Regions from separate parts of the Bacillus sp. SSR7 genome, predicted to be linked through region 2. Evidence: riboswitches for the same ligand, from Rfam matches in the RefSeq annotation. Region 2 holds a riboswitch; the other holds the start of a gene.

Region 1 (8,182 bases), on a different contig from region 2:
CTGAAGCAGGATACGATATATTTTTTACATATTGGACAGCTTACGATAAAGAGATGCCTTGGGGCGTTGATCAAAGTGAACAAATACAATTAAAAGAAGAATTACTAAAAAACGGTGTGAAGGTATCAAGTATGGAGTTAGATTTAACTCAGAATGATGCACCGAAAGAGCTTATAAATAAAGTTACTGAACAACTAGGCTACCCTCATATATTAATTAATAATGCAGCGTATTCTAAGAATAATGATTTCTCTAATTTGACTGCTGAAGAGCTGGATAAGCATTATATGGTAAATATTCGTGCGACTACATTGTTAAGTAGTCAATTTGCCCGAGGATTTGATAAGAAATCTGGTGGTAGAATTGTGAATATGACGTCGGGACAATTCCAAGGTCCTATGGCGGGGGAACTAGCGTATGCAACAACGAAGGGAGCTATTGATGCTCTTACTAGTACGTTGTCAGCTGAGGTAGCTCATTTAGGAATAACAGTGAATGCAATTAACCCAGGTCCAACTAGTACAGGATGGATGACTGAAGAGATAAAGCAGGGATTAAAGCCAATGTTTCCTTTTGGAAGAATTGGTGAACCAAAGGATGCAGCGAGGCTCATTAAGTTTTTAGTAAGTGAAGAAGCAGAGTGGATTACAGGGCAAGTTATTCACTCAGAAGGTGGATTTAAAAGATAGAAAGAAGGTATCTCACCCTGGTGAGATACCTTCTTTTTTAATCTTTCTTCAATCTTCGTGCAACACCATTCCCTAAAGACTGTAATCCTTGAACGAGGATAATTAAAATAAAGACAGTTGCATACATTACTTCAGGTTCATAGCGTAAATGTCCGAATCGATATGCTAAATCCCCTAGTCCACCAGCACCGACAAGACCAGCCATTGCTGTTGCGCCGATTAAGCCAATCGTTGCAATTGTTAATCCAAGTACAAGAGAGGGACGAGCTTCTTTCACCATGACGTGCCAAATGATTTTTATAGTAGAAATGCCCATTGCTTGGTAAGCTTCAATAACACCACGATCCACTTCTAGTAAAGCTGTCTCCATTAAACGTGCGATATAAGGAGCAGTGAAGACGACAAGCGGTACGATAACACCTTGCACGCCAATGGATGTTCCCATTAGAAACTTTGTAAAAGGTAAAATGAAGAATAATAGAATGATAAATGGAAGAGAGCGAATGATATTAATAATTGTATTAAGAATAGGATAGATGATTTTATTTTCATGCTGTCCACCAGGTCTTGTTAAAACAAGCGTGACACCAAGTGGCAGTGCAATAAGGATCGAGATGAGTAATGAAATAGATGTCATTTGAAAAGTTTGAATGGTTGCTTCCCATATGACTTTACCCCATTCATCCAAAAAGGACTTGTTTCCCATAATCTGTTCTACCTCCTTCTATGATGATTCCTTGCTCTTGTAAAAATGATAAAGCACGGTTGATTTCATTTTGTTTCCCTTGCATATGAATGACAAGTTTCCCGTATGCTTCATGTTTTAATTGAGTAATATTACCGGATAAAATATTTGGATATACTTGGAATCGTTTTGTAGCAACAGCTAACGCTGGTTCACCAGAAGAAGTTCCTATAAATGAAAGTGTTACGATTTCTCCGGTTCTTTGTAGTTCTTTTTGTACTTCGGCTGGGATTTTCGCTGCAAATGCACTATTTACGAATTTCTTTGTTGTTACATGCTGTGGATTTGTGAATATCTCTTTCACGGTGCCACTTTCAACTACTGCTCCATGTTCCATAACAGCAACTCGGTCACATATACGCTGGATAACGTTCATTTCATGTGTAATGAGTAAAATTGTAATTCCGATTTCTTCATTGATTTTTAATAGTAAATCAAGAATAGAGTCAGTTGTTTCTGGATCTAAAGCGCTCGTTGCTTCATCACTTAATAACACTTCCGGTTCGTGTGATAGTGCACGAGCGATGGCCACACGTTGTTTCTGACCACCAGAAAGTTCACTCGGATAGGCGTCTTTTCGATTAAAAAGGTCGACAATACGTAAATACTTTTCTACTCTTTTTGCAATTTCTACTTTTGGAATGCCAGCAAGGCGTAACGGCAATGCGATATTTTCATAAACGGTAACAGTTTTAAGTAAGTTGAACCCTTGAAATATCATTCCGATTTTTTGTCGCGCTTTTGCTAGTTCTTTTGTAGACAGTGTTGTTAAATCTTGCTCGTTTACAATGATATTTCCTGTCGTTGGTTTTTCTAATAAATTTACACAGCGAATTAATGTACTTTTGCCAGCACCACTATATCCAATGATTCCAAATACTTCGCCCTTTTTTACTTGAAGAGAAGTAGACTTAAGAGCTTCCACATTCCCCTTTTTTGTTGTAAATACTTTGGATACATTTTTTAATTCAATCATTATCGTCAGCTCCTACCAAGACGGTAAAACAGAACCATCAAATTTTTTCTCGATAAATTCTTTTACTTCTTTAGATTGATAAGCTTTCTTTAATTTATTTACAACAGCATCATCTTTATTTTCAGTACGAACAACGACCCAGTTCACATATGGTGAATCTTTTCCTTCACGGAAGATAGAATCTTTCGCAGGGCTTAATTTTGCACCTAATGCAAAGTTTGTATTAATGGCAGCTGCTTTTACTTCACTTAGTTGTGTTGGTAATTGAGATGCCTCTAATTCAACGATCTTTAAATTTTTTGGATTTTCAATTACATCTTTTGCAGTCGCTTTTGCAGTCGCTTTTTCTGTAGCTTTTGGATCCACTTTTAAAACTCCTGCTTTTTCAAATAGTTTTAAAGCTCGAAGTTCATTCGTTGGGTCATTCGGTACAGCAATTGCATCGCCCTCTTTTAATTCTTTTACATCCTTTAAGCTTTTTGAATATACGCCCATAGGGAATGTTACTGTTGAAAATACTTCGGTTAATTTCATATTACGTTCCGCTTTAAATACGTCTAAATATGATTTTGTTTGATAGCTATTTACATCAAGGCTTTTTTCATCGAGGGATACGTTCGGTGCTACATAATCATTAAATACTTTTATATCGATTTCGAGACCGTCTTTCGCTGCTACTTCTTTTACCTTTTCAAAAATTTGTTCATGCGGCCCTCCTGTTACACCGACAGTAATCTTTTTCTCATCTAACGCTTTTACTTCTTTATCTGAACTCCCGCTACATGCGCTTAATAATAATACAGCCCCACTTACAATGCTTAATAATACTTTCTTCATCTATAATTCCCCCTTAAATATACGTTCCAAAATAAAAAGCACCTCTCAAAAATAAGAGAGGTGCCGAATAGACAAAATAGATTCCTCTCTTATCTTTCAAAACGAGAACTCGTTTTGCAGGAATTAGCACCTTAGCTTATACGTTATAAGCTCGGTTGCCGGGCATCATCGGGCCAGTCCCTCCGCCACTCTTGATAAGAGTATGTGTATGTAGTTTTTTAATATGGTACTAATAGTAAATCTTACAAAAAGAATTGTCAACGTTATTTTCTGAATATATTTTATTTTAAGGTAATCGAAACGTTCCCCTTTTTATGCCCGTTTTCTACATACATATGGGCTTCAGCAATCTCTTCTAACCGGTAAGTTCTATCAATAACAGGCTTTAAATTTTCTGTTTCAGTTAGTTTTTTTAGTAGAAACATATCTTCTTTACTTACTTTTGCCATCATTCCATTAACAGATACATATATTCCATTAGGTGTTAATACTTGTTTACAAAGGGATTTTTTATATTTTCCAACTGCATCAAATATAACATCATAGTATTCCCCCCGCTTAGTAAAATCTTCTTTCGTATAATCGATTACTTTGTCAGCCCCTAAAGATTGCACGAGTTCAAAATTTGAATTACTACAAACAGCCGTAACGGTCGTACCAAAATATTTAGCGAGTTGTATGGCAGCTGTTCCTACTGATCCAGAGGCGCCATATATGAGAACTTGTTGCCCCTTTTTTATCCGGCCTTTTCTCAGAAAATGCAACGCTGAAGTTCCACCAAAAGGAATAACTGCCGCTTCTTCATACGTTACATTGGTAGGTTTTAATGTTATTAATCCACTTTCATGCACGCATGTGTATTCGGCATAACCACCAAGATTGAGTTCTGTTAATGCAAAAATTTGATCCCCTTTTTTAAATTGAGTTACATCTGTCCCGATATCCTCTATCTCTCCTGCTAATTCTACGCCAAGTATAGGGTTTCTCGGTTTTCTAAGTCCTAATATAAGTCGCATAGGAATCCAAAATAATAGAGGGCTATTAAATCCGCGTATTCTACAATCTCCAGTCGATACACTTGTTGCGTGAATTTTAACTAATACTTCGTTCTTTTTAGGTATAGGTTTCTCTATATTTTGAAGCTGAAGAACGTTAGGTGGTCCATACTGTGTGCAAATGATCGCCTTCATAATGTCCTCCTGAAATGAGTTGTCGTTATTTACATCATATTTAAGATCTTTATTAAACATGTCGCTATATAGCGAGTATAGATTAAAAATTATATAGATTTCATAGGAAAAGAGGTGATATTATTTTGGGAAAGGGGGCAACAGTATGAAAAAAATTATTTTTGTTTCAAGTTTAGTACTTGCAATCAGTCTAGGGGTAGGGTGTAGTAATGAGAAAACAGCAAAGACGGATGAGCCGAAAAAAGAATCCGTTCAAAAAGAAAAGGAATTAACGGCGAAAGATGTTTTCAAGAAAACGAATGAAGCTTTTAAAAATGAAGAACATGTAACGATGACATATGGTGTAGGGGTAAAAGCTGAGGGAACAGAGATGGATATATTAAAGGCTAAGATGCAATTAGAGCCAAAGACAAAGAATTCTCGTTCTGAAATGAATATTTCCGGTACAGATGTTGTAGTGTATACTGTGGATGGTAAAGTTGCTGGTGAGGTAAAAAACCCTAATACAGGAGAAGTTATAACCGTACCAGAGGAGCAATTAAACGCTGGTGGAATGAAAGCGACTCAAGATATTATAGATAAATTAGAAGTACCGGAAGTAGTTTTAGATAAAATGAAGCTGGAGAAAAGCGGAGATAAATATAAACTGAAATTTACATTAAAAGGGCAAGAAACAGAAAGTATGTTAACTAGCATGGATGAAACGCAGAAAAAAATGTTACAAGCACAAAATGCGAAGATAGAAGAAGTGGATGCAGAATATATCATTACAAAAGATTTTAAATATGAATCAGCAAAGATAGACATGATTATGAGTAGTAATGGCAAGGATAAAGCACACATTATTACGAACGCAAAATATACGTCGTATGAAAAGTTTGACCCAATACAATTGCCAGCAGCAAAGTAATAGTTTTGATAAGGAGGGACCTAAAATAAGGGCCCTCTTTTTTGTATTCTTTCTTCATAGGAAAATAGGTACAATATAAAGAGGAAAAGATGTAGAAGAGGAGAGTGTCATTTGAAAAAAGAAAAGATAGCGGTGGTCATTGTAGCGTATACCGTTTTGCTTGCAACGTCTGTACATACATATAAAAAACAACTGGATCATCCTATTATGAGTGATGTAGGTAAATTGCTTCCGACAAAAATAAAACGTGTTGAAAGTGCTACGGATGAGCACTCTTTAATAAAATTAGTGCAAGATGCGAATGTTTCTGGAGAGAAGATTTCTATTGCAGGTATGCAGCATAGCCAAGGCGGGCAGACATATTATCCGCATGGGACGATGCTTGATATGAAAGGGTATAATAAAATATTAGAATTTGATCCAGAGAAGAAGCGTATTACAGTTCAAAGTGGTGCCACGTGGAATGATATTCAGAAGAAAATAAATCCATATGGTCTTGCGGTTCAAGTTATGCAATCTCAAAATATTTTTACGGTTGGCGGTTCATTAAGTGTAAATGTACATGGTCGTGATATTCGTCATGAAGCATTGATTGATACAGTAGAGTCGTTTAGATTGCTAATGGCGGATGGTACGGTGCGTAATGTAAGTAGAGAAGAGAATGCGGATTTATTTCCTTATGTCATTGGCGGTTACGGGTTATTTGGTGTCATTTTAGATGTGACCTTAAAGTTAACAAATGATGAATTATATGAAACGCACACGAAAATGCTAGATTATAAAGAATACACGTCTTATTTCAAAGAGAAAGTGAAAAAAGATGAAAATGTTCGTATGCACTTAGCTCGTATTTCTGTTGCTCCAAATTCATTTTTAAGAGAAATGTATGTGACAGATTATACATTGGCACAAAACCAAAATATGAGGGAGGAGTATAGTGAATTAAAAGAAGAAACTATTATAGCAGCGCCTAAATTTTTACTCGGATTATCACGCTATAGTGATTGGGGAAAAGATACGTTCTGGGATATACAAAGAAGTTATTTTGAACGTACAGATGGAAAGTATGAGACGCGAAATAATGTTATGAGGTCAGATAGTGCCTTTATGGAATATGAAAATCCAAATAGGACAGAGGTGTTACAAGAATATTTTGTGCCTATAGATTCTTTCACGGAATACGTAGATGATTTACGTAACGTATTAAATGAGGAAGAGTTTAATTTGCTCAATATTACGATTCGTTACGTGGAAAAGAATGAAAATGCAGTTTTATCCTATGCGAAAGATGATATGTTTGCACTGGTTCTTTTAATTAATCAAGGGCGTTCTGAACATGAGATAAAGAAAACAGAAAATGTTATTCAGAAGATGATTGATGTTACGTTAAAGCATAACGGTAGTTATTATTTACCGTATTATTCTTATCCAACGAAAGAGCAGTTAAAGAGAGCATATCCTCGTATAGAAGAATTTCTTCAGAAGAAAAAAGAAGCGGATCCAAAAGAGAGATTTGTGAATTTATTTTATAGGGAGTATACGAAATGACATATAGAAGATTTGTAGCTTCACAAAGCATTATTATGATGGCTGGAAGTATGGTATTTCCTTTTTACATTCTATTGCTTCGGAATGTTGGAAATAGCTTCTCACAGTTTGGCTGGGCGTACGGCTTATTTGCCTTAACTTCAGCGCTTGTATATCCGGTAGTAGGAAAGGTGTCTGATCGAGTAGGTGATCGGAAATTATTAATTATATATGCTTGGTCCATGGCAATATTAATGCTTTGTTTCCCGATTGCCACGGAAGTCTGGCATGTATACATTCTTCAAATTGTAATGGGGGTTTTAGGTGCTGTGCAGCGTAATACGGAGAAGACGTCGTTAGCACGAAAAGTTGTACAAGAAAATGCTGGTTATGAGATTGGAAAATATCATGTGTGGACATCGATTGGAGGAGCAGTAGCAATTATTGCAACGGGATATTTAGTAGATTTCTTTACGATCGGCACGATTTTTTATATTGCATCTATCTTATATGTAGTGAGCGGAGTTATATTAAGTAGTAAAAAAATATAACGATTCCCATTTTTACCTGAATAACCTTTATTTGTTATACTAAAGGGGAAGACAAAAGAAAAGGGGACATTGCCTTTGATGAAATTTTTAATTTTAGCTATTCTCACTTTGTTTTTGATTCCATGGACAAGAAGAAGCGGTAGTAAACTTCGAGCAGTGGATAAGAAAAGGGATGAGAAGGTTGTAAAGGGTAAGAAATCATCTATTTTAGTTATTCCAGTTTTATTTTGGATAGGTATTGCAATCTATGAATATTTTTGGCTAATTGATGATCGAGCAGATTCAATTCTTACTCATTATTCTGTTGCAGTAGCAATTTTAATTGGGCTTGTTTTATTTTCCCAAGATCAAATAGGTAAATTAGAAGGTACGTTAAAAGGACTTCTAATGCTTGTTTTACTTGCAAGTTACGGCTACTTTGGTTATTTGCACGATATAGTAATCTCGCAAAAGAAATATGATTCTGTTGTAAAGGTAGAGAAAGATATTTCAGAGCCATTTACTGAAAATGATCAGCCATTTACGGTGCCGCCAAAGACAGCGGAGAATAAGATGAAAAAAGTATTTGGGGATATTCCGAAGGTAGCTTATTTTGAGCTAGGAGAATTAACGCCACAAATGGTAAATGGCGAGGCTTTATATGTAGCACCGATTGAAGTTTCAGGATTTTTTAAAGCACGTAAAGCTGAGACAATTCCAGGGTACGTCACGATGTCAGGTACGAATCCTGATGCAGAAGCGAAACTGCACCTTGGTT
Region 2 (8,182 bases):
GGCTCTAAATGGATTTTTCCTGCGTTTACAATTTTATATCCCTTTTCTTGAATTTCTTTATTTAAGTACGGAATGTGTTGGAAGTAGTTCGCATCAATTTCCTTATCCGCTAACGCTTTATTCGGCAACACATAATCTTGGAACTTTTTAATTTCTAATTTAATACCCTTTTTCTCTAATATTGGCTGTGCTTTTTCTAAAATAACAGCGTGCGGCACGTTAGAAGCTCCAACAACAAGCTTATTCTCATCTTTTCCCCCGCAAGCAGCTAATGTAAATACAGATAGTGCTGTAACAACTGACAGTAAAATCTTTTTCATATGATGTCCCCTTCTCCCCAATAGTTATGTAGTTATAAAAAGGGCCGGCATACACCAACCCTTTGCAGCAATTATTCTTTTACAGGAACAACCGCTCCTTTATATTCTTTGTTAATAAAGTCTTCAATTTCTTTAGAATGTAATACTTCTACAAGAGCCTTGATCTCTTTCTTATCTTTATCACCTTTACGAACAGCTACTACGTTTGCGTACGGTGAATCATTTCCTTCAATTGCAATTGCATCTTTTTCTGGGTTTAACTTCGCATCAATTGCATAGTTCGAGTTAATTAAAACAGCGTCGCCTTCTTTATTGTTATACACTTGTGGTAATAAACCAGGCTCGATATCTGTTTTGAATTTCAAGTTTTTCGGGTTATCCGCGATATCTTTTGGAGTTGCTTTAACTGGATCTACTCCGTCTTTAATTTTTAAAATACCTTCTTTTTGTAAAATTGCTAAACCACGTCCATGGTCAGCAACTGAATTACTCATAATAATTGTCGCTCCGTCTGGAAGTTCTTTTAAGCTCTTATATTTTTGAGAATATACACCAATCGGTTCTAAATGAATTTTTCCTGCTACTTCAAAATCATATTTTTTATCTTTCATTTCTTTTTCTAAATACGGAATGTGCTGGAAGTAGTTTGCATCTAATTCCTTATCCGCTAACGCTTTATTTGGTAAAACGTAATCTTGGAATTTTTTCACTTTTAATTCAATTCCTTTTTTCTCAAGTAACGGTTTTGCCTTCTCTAAAATTTCAGCGTGCGGTACGTTAGAAGCCCCCACAACAAGTTTCTTTTCATCTTTATCTTTTCCGCCACAAGCAGCTAACCCAAAAATTGAAGTTGAAATCAATGCTGTAAGTAATAATTTTTTCATTTGAAACATCCTCCCGTTTGTTTATTATCGTTTATCTATTCGAGTCGTTACACGATCACCAATCCACTGAATGAAAAATACAACTAGTAATACACAAATTGTCGCAACGATTGTTACATCGTTATTCCCTCGTTGGAATCCTTCTAAGTAAGCAAGTGTTCCAAGTCCACCAGCACCAACAACTCCCGCCATTGCTGTATAGCCCACTAAAGCAATTGTCGTAACCGTAATACCAGATACTAACGCTGGTAACGATTCTGGAATTAACACTTTCAAAATAATTGTGCTTGTTTTTGCTCCCATCGCCTTTGAAGCTTCAATTACCCCTTTATCAATTTCACGAAGTGCAATTTCAACCATTCTTGCATAAAATGGTGCCGCTCCAATAATTAAAGCTGGAAGCGCAGCACTCGCTCCAAGAATTGTTCCAAGCAAAATCTTTGTGAATGGAATTAATAAAATAATTAAAATGATGAACGGTATCGAGCGAAAAATGTTTACGAACGCTCCAATCGCTGTGTTAACCGCTTTGTTTTCCCATAAATTATCTTTCGCTGTCATAAAGAGTAACAATCCTAAAATGAGTCCTAAAACAAATGTGGCAAGAGCGGCGATTGCCGTCATATATAACGTTTCACCAGTTGCTTCTAACATTTGATTCCAATCAACATTTGTGAGTAACTTATCCATGTGCAATCACCTCCAGCTCTACTTGATCTTGATGTATTCCCTCTATTGCTTGCTGAATCGCTGTTTCCTCACCATTTAAATGAACAACTAAACTACCGTAAGAGCCGTTATTCGTTTGTGCGATATTTCCTTGCAAAATGCTAACTTCTATATCACTGCGTTGCATTAATCTTTGAAGTACTGGTCTTTCTACCGCTTCACCGATAAACTGCAAACGAACTACTTTTCCATCTGGATATTTTTCAATTAAACTTTCAATCGTTTCATTTGTATCTTCAGAATCCGTTAACTGCTGTACAAATCGTTTCGTCATGTCTTGCTGTGGATTACGGAACACATCAAGTACTGGACCTGTTTCTACAATTTTCCCTTTCTCCATTACTGCAACACGATTACAAATCTTTCGAATTACGTGCATCTCATGTGTAATAAGTACAATCGTTAAACCGAGACGTTTATTAATATCTAATAATAAATCTAAAATTTGATCTGTCGTTTCTGGATCAAGAGCTGACGTTGCTTCATCACATAAAAGTACTTGCGGATTGTTAGCTAACGCTCTTGCAATCCCAACACGTTGCTTTTGGCCTCCACTCAGCTGAGATGGGTACGCGTCTCCTCTCCCTTCTAATCCAACAAGATGAATTAGCTCATCCACGCGTTTTCTTCTCTTCGCCTTATCAACACCTGCAATTTCAAGTGGGAACTCGATATTTTCACGTACAGTTCGTGACCAAAGTAAGTTGAAGTGCTGAAAGATCATTCCGATTTCTTGCCTTGCCTTACGAAGTTCGCTTCCTGTAATTGCTGAAATGACACGATTTGCAATTGTAATTTGGCCAGAAGTTGGTTTCTCCAACTGATTGAATAATCGAATTAAAGAACTTTTTCCAGCGCCACTATATCCGATAACACCAAATATTTCACCTTTATCTATTTTTAAATTGGCATTATCTACAGCAGTGACATCACCGCTTTTTGCTTTATATATTTTCTTTACATTCTCTAATAGAATCATGGTGTATCACCCCTTTTTTTAATAAAAAGCGTAAGCGGCTCGCTTAGAACAAGAGGGCGCCCAAATCCCAGACGTAGAGGCGCTTTTTGCCTCATAGGAAGGGATGAAACGACCGACTGTTCTAGCCGCTGGAGCTAGATTTTTGGTCGACTCCGCAATTTTTTATGTTTAATGCGTGTAGTCCACCATTATCACTACTTTTATTATTTGAATGTCCTCCACATTCAAACAACAAAAAAACCTTTCCGCTTTAGAGAAGCAGAAAGGTTTATGTGCGTATATAACAACATTATCCCTCTCTCTCATCTCTCAAAGCATTTGCTTTGCAGGAATTGGCACCATTTCAACATAAGTTGACGGTTGCCGGGCTTCACAGGGCACAGTCCCTCCACCTCTCTTGATAAGAGAAATCAGATTACATTTTCGTCTGATTTGTAATTTATGAAATTGTCTATATTTTATGAATTGAATTGTATCAATATCCACACACCATGTCAACAGAAATTTTCGCAAAAAATGAAACTTCAGAATTTTAAGCACCTACTGACATCGGTTTACATATATGAAACATCGATTCAACTAATAGCATCGTTCGATACGTTCCCGAATATTGTACACGTCCATCATTCATTAACATTTGCAATCGTACATTACCATTCACTAATTGTTTTACATCTTCTTCATCTGCACAAACGATTTGCTCCGTTCCTCTTTCTTCTTTCAACAGCTCTATATAATCTCTTGAAATTTGTAATGAACAACTTTCATCTCCAAAGCGGAAATTAACAGTTTTTTCTCCTTGTCTTAAAAGCGGCTCTAAATGATATTGACCATTAGCGTAATTTACAAATGATTGCAGCAAAGAATATAATTCCACTCTAAATCACATCCTTCATATCACTTTCTATTACACATACCATTCCCTCTCACTAAAGAGCAATCCTGTTACTTTCGCTCGACAAATACTGTAACCACCCTGCATCTCGACATATTTCCCGAGAAATATGTCGAGGCGGCAAAAACTTTGCCGCCTACTTTAATTCCGTATATAAATATTCAACCGAATGAAATGCGTATATCTTCTTCATCAGTGTCCCATTTTCAAAAACAAGTAAACAAGGTACACTTTCGATTCCATACTCTTTCGCGAAATGCGGAGCATAATTTAAATCCAACATTCCAATTTTCAAATCTTCAATTGTCATCTCAACAACCGTTAACATCTTTTTTGCTAATTGGCATGTTCCACACATTGGAGTATATACATATAACACTGTTTTTTCTTCATTCTCTATTAGGGCTGTAGCTTCGGCTCCTGTCCAGTCAATCACTTCTATCATTCCTTACCGTAAATATTCTGTATAAACGTCAATGTCAGCTCCCCATAATACATTTGCTAAGTGTGAAGATGGCGCAGTTGCCACTTCTCTGTACGAGCGATCAATATAAATATGCTCTGCTTGCGGAAATTCTTTACGGAATTGTTTCCTTAACTTTTCTCCAGCATCATCAGCATCCACTAGTACATACACATCCTTATCAAAAAACTGATCAATGAGCTCATCCATTTTCGACAAACCAATTGTACCATTTGTACAAACAATTTCCACCGGTTCACGAATAATAGATTCAATCTTTCTTCTATCTGATGTACCTTCTACAATAATGACTTTTTCTACATAAACCATATGTCATCACCCGATCACCATATACTATACAACCTTTAACTTAGTATATAGTATATTCGTTATTTTCATGTTGTTTCCTGTTTATTTTTGCAAAAGAAAAGCGGAAGCGGCTCGTTCAGATTGTGAGGGGGATGGAGCTTCTGACGTAAAGGCGCTTTTTGCCTTGCAGGAAGAAGCGAAGCCACCGAACAATCTAGCCGCTGGAGCTGGATCATAAAGAAAAGCGAGACCGACTGCTTAGCCCTGTTGGCTAAGGTTCTTTCGCACAGAAGACGCTTTTTGTCTTCTCGTGCGGAAGGTTCTTAGACATGAAGGGCTAGGAGGTGGAGCTGGACAATGAAAAGCGCAAGCGGCTCTTTCAGGTTGTAAAGTTCCATAAAACCTTACCGAAAAACATTCATTCCTATAATAGCTTATTCATTTACACTCGATTTTAAATGTATTATGTAACACAAAATAAAAAAGGACAGCACAAAGGCTGTCCTTTAGTCGACTATGATTAGTCTTGGTTTGTCATTTCTGCATATTTTTCAGCAGTTAATAACTTCTCAACTTGGCTTGCATCAGAAAGTTCAACTTTAACCATCCATGCACCCTCGTATGGAGATTCGTTAACAAGTTCTGGTTGGTCACTTAATTCTTCGTTTACTGCTACAACTTTACCGCTTACAGGTGCGTATAATTCAGAAACTGTTTTAACAGATTCTACGCTTCCGAATGGCTCGTCAGCTTCGATTGTTGCACCTACTTCTGGAAGTTCAACGAATACGATATCGCCTAGCTCACTTTGTGCAAAGTGAGTAATACCGATAACAACTTCATTACCTTCAGTTTTTACCCATTCGTGTTCTTCAGAGTAACGTAAATTATTTGGAATGCTCATGACTGTACCTCCAGTGAATGTATTAATTATGTAAAAATACCTTATTGGTACTTTTTCCACACACTTTCAAACTGCTCTTCGTTAAAACCAAGTGTTACCTTCGTTCCATCTGTTACAATTGGACGTTTAATCAACATGCCATCAGATGCTAAAAGCTCGTACATTTCGTCTTCACTTGCATCTTTTAGCTTATCTTTCAGACCAAGTTCACGGTAACGCATTCCACTTGTATTAAAGAATTTTTTTAATGGTAATTCACTTTTTTCATGTAAATTACGTAAATCTTCTTTTGATGGTGGATTTTCAACAATATGAATCATCTCATATGCTACATCGTTTGCCTCAAACCATTTCTTTGCTTTTTGACATGTGCCACACTTTGGATATGAATAAAATGTTACTGTCATAAATTCACCTACTTTTTTACTAACCTTTACCTTTATCATATAGAAAACGTTTTATTATTTCAAACGATTATTCGCTAAACTTTTACTTATTTCGTGATAATTTTTAATAATCCTGCAAATTTTTCTTATTTTTCCGCCATTTGTTAAGAAAAAATAAATTTATAAATTTTTTAGATCCTTTCCCAATTCCTTGCCGAACATATATCTTAAACAAACGTTTGATTAACTCACTATTTTTCTTTGTTCACCCTTGAGCTGCAACAATTTCTCCCTACCGAACATATCCCTTAAACAAACGTTTGATTAACCCACTATTTTTCTTTGTTCACCCCTGAGCTCCATCGATTTCTTCCTACCGAACATACATCTTAAACAAACGTTTATTTAACCAGTTCAGCCTAGTCACAAAATCTAGAAATAATTCACATGACAAAGGCGTACAGATAAAAGGAAATAATGATTTTGGCCGTAATAGTGAGAGTATTCCATGATGTTAAAGAAATTACTGCAAAGAAAAAAGACGCATTTAAATAGATGCGTCTTTTGGCGATGTTTCTTTTGTGAAATCATATAAAGCAATTGCGCCTAAAATAACCAATATACTTTCAGGGGCATCTAACAAAATAGTTCTCCAAGTTTCTGATACTATCCATTTAATACCTGCTGATTCAAGATATGCTTGAAAATAACTGATTGTAAAATCAATTACAAATAAACATACAAGTAATGTTAGACCGAATCGAATTAATTTCTTGTTTTTAAACATGTAACACCTCTCAAAATTCATTGGATATTTCTAATTTTAGTTCATTACATATAAAAATCTCTATATTTAATTTTAACACATAAAAATTCCAAATAAATACAATATGCATATTTGCATATTTCGTGTATCTTGAGGAATTACTGTTAATAAAAAAGCCCTACTAGTGTAGGACAAAATGGCTTTAGCAACCCCAACAAATAATCCCATAAATAACGAAATTATTTGAACCACTGTATAGTCAATCCCCGCCCTTGAAATACGGGGAAATCCCTGTTCCTGGCTACTAACCCTAATGAATAACCCACCGCATAACACTACGACGGATGGATACTATTGAGCTCATAATTAAGAAATTACTACAAAGAAAAGCAATGAATAAACATGACTTTCATAGCATAATCACTTCTATATTCAATACAAATTAAAGTGAATTATATTTCTTTACTTTTAAAGGAATAGATATTACATATAAATCTATAGCATAAGTAATAATCAAAATCCCTTTTCCTTCATCCGCAAATTTTGCTTGCAGAAACTTTTCTGAAACTTTCCTTTTTCCCCATCTCTTTGGAAGATATCCGAATCCTAAGAACATAATAATAGCCCGATACTCATTAACTTAACTACCTTTCTTTTTTCCATGATATTTCAAATTCTCCACCATGTTCTTCTGTTATAATTTTAACTTTATATGTATCATCTTTAGACACTTTAATATTATTTTTACTGTTTCCACTATTAACTTCCAGTATTGTATTATCATTTGAATCTAAAACATAAGCCTTTATGGTTCCTTGTTTAGTTTTATCATCAAAGGTAAATGTCCAGCTTTCACCTTTTTTTACATCCATATCTTGAGTTGCAAAACCTGTGAAACTTTTATACTTTCCATCTATACTATTTGAACCTCCATGAACCTTACCACCAACAATCGTTCCCTCTCTTGTAAAACAACCACTAAGAACCACCAAACATAGAACAAATAATAATGTATTTTTAATAATTTTCAACATCATTCCCCCTTATCCTCTTATTTACATTTTTTCTTTCATAAAGAAAAATGGACCTATGCCCCCGTAAATAACGTGATGAATCTTGACAATCCCCTTGTTAGAGTACCATATAAAAAATAAAAAGGAGTAATAAGCAATGAATATTAAAATAGTGGATATATCAGACAAATTATTAGATGGATATAAAGTTTTAGTTCAAGTAGATAGCAATCAATTTATCGCTGAGTGGGATGGCGATAAGCCAGAAAAATACGAAAACTATAATGTAGAAATACATATAGATGATGAATTTATATGGAATACAAATATAGCCTTTTCAGATAAAAATGCAAATGCAATAATTCAGAATAGTAAAGGCTTTAAAGTAATTGCTAAGCTAGATTATAACGTTGAGGATAACTTAGCAACACTACATATCTACGATAGTATAATACTAATTGATTTAGAAGAAATCGAGCAAGATATAGAAAATGAATGGGTAGAAATGCAGTGCACTTCAATTAAGATATTTAA

The links. A riboswitch is a leader RNA that binds a small molecule or an ion and turns the genes downstream of it on or off. The one in region 2 is predicted to bind S-adenosylmethionine.
Region 1: linked by a shared signal. The riboswitch ahead of AC0NJG_RS25575 (MetQ/NlpA family ABC transporter substrate-binding protein) and the one ahead of AC0NJG_RS09935 (methionine ABC transporter ATP-binding protein) in region 2 are both predicted to bind S-adenosylmethionine.

What each region holds. Positions count from the first base shown of each region.
Region 1 covers NZ_JBVVXV010000020.1:14,135-22,316, forward strand. The annotation lists gene AC0NJG_RS25560 (SDR family oxidoreductase) at 1-689, shown strand, start outside; gene AC0NJG_RS25565 (methionine ABC transporter permease) at 727-1,395, opposite strand; gene AC0NJG_RS25570 (methionine ABC transporter ATP-binding protein) at 1,370-2,410, opposite strand; gene AC0NJG_RS25575 (MetQ/NlpA family ABC transporter substrate-binding protein) at 2,423-3,247, opposite strand; SAM riboswitch class I at 3,334-3,448, opposite strand; gene AC0NJG_RS25580 (NAD(P)-dependent alcohol dehydrogenase) at 3,529-4,437, opposite strand; gene AC0NJG_RS25585 (DUF6612 family protein) at 4,583-5,347, shown strand; gene AC0NJG_RS25590 (FAD-binding oxidoreductase) at 5,459-6,895, shown strand; gene AC0NJG_RS25595 (MFS transporter) at 6,892-7,425, shown strand; gene AC0NJG_RS25600 (DUF3981 domain-containing protein) at 7,504-8,182, shown strand, end outside.
Region 2 covers NZ_JBVVXV010000004.1:74,021-82,202, forward strand. The annotation lists gene metQ (methionine ABC transporter substrate-binding lipoprotein MetQ) at 1-320, opposite strand, end outside; gene metQ (methionine ABC transporter substrate-binding lipoprotein MetQ) at 392-1,204, opposite strand; gene AC0NJG_RS09930 (methionine ABC transporter permease) at 1,229-1,894, opposite strand; gene AC0NJG_RS09935 (methionine ABC transporter ATP-binding protein) at 1,887-2,912, opposite strand; SAM riboswitch class I at 3,212-3,319, opposite strand; gene AC0NJG_RS09940 (hypothetical protein) at 3,445-3,789, opposite strand; gene AC0NJG_RS09945 (thioredoxin family protein) at 3,944-4,252, opposite strand; gene AC0NJG_RS09950 (toprim domain-containing protein) at 4,256-4,600, opposite strand; gene AC0NJG_RS09955 (hypothetical protein) at 4,668-4,817, shown strand; gene gcvH (glycine cleavage system protein GcvH) at 5,100-5,483, opposite strand; gene AC0NJG_RS09965 (arsenate reductase family protein) at 5,525-5,890, opposite strand; gene AC0NJG_RS09970 (DUF3937 family protein) at 6,417-6,656, opposite strand; gene AC0NJG_RS09975 (hypothetical protein) at 7,280-7,669, opposite strand; gene AC0NJG_RS09980 (hypothetical protein) at 7,806-8,182, shown strand, end outside.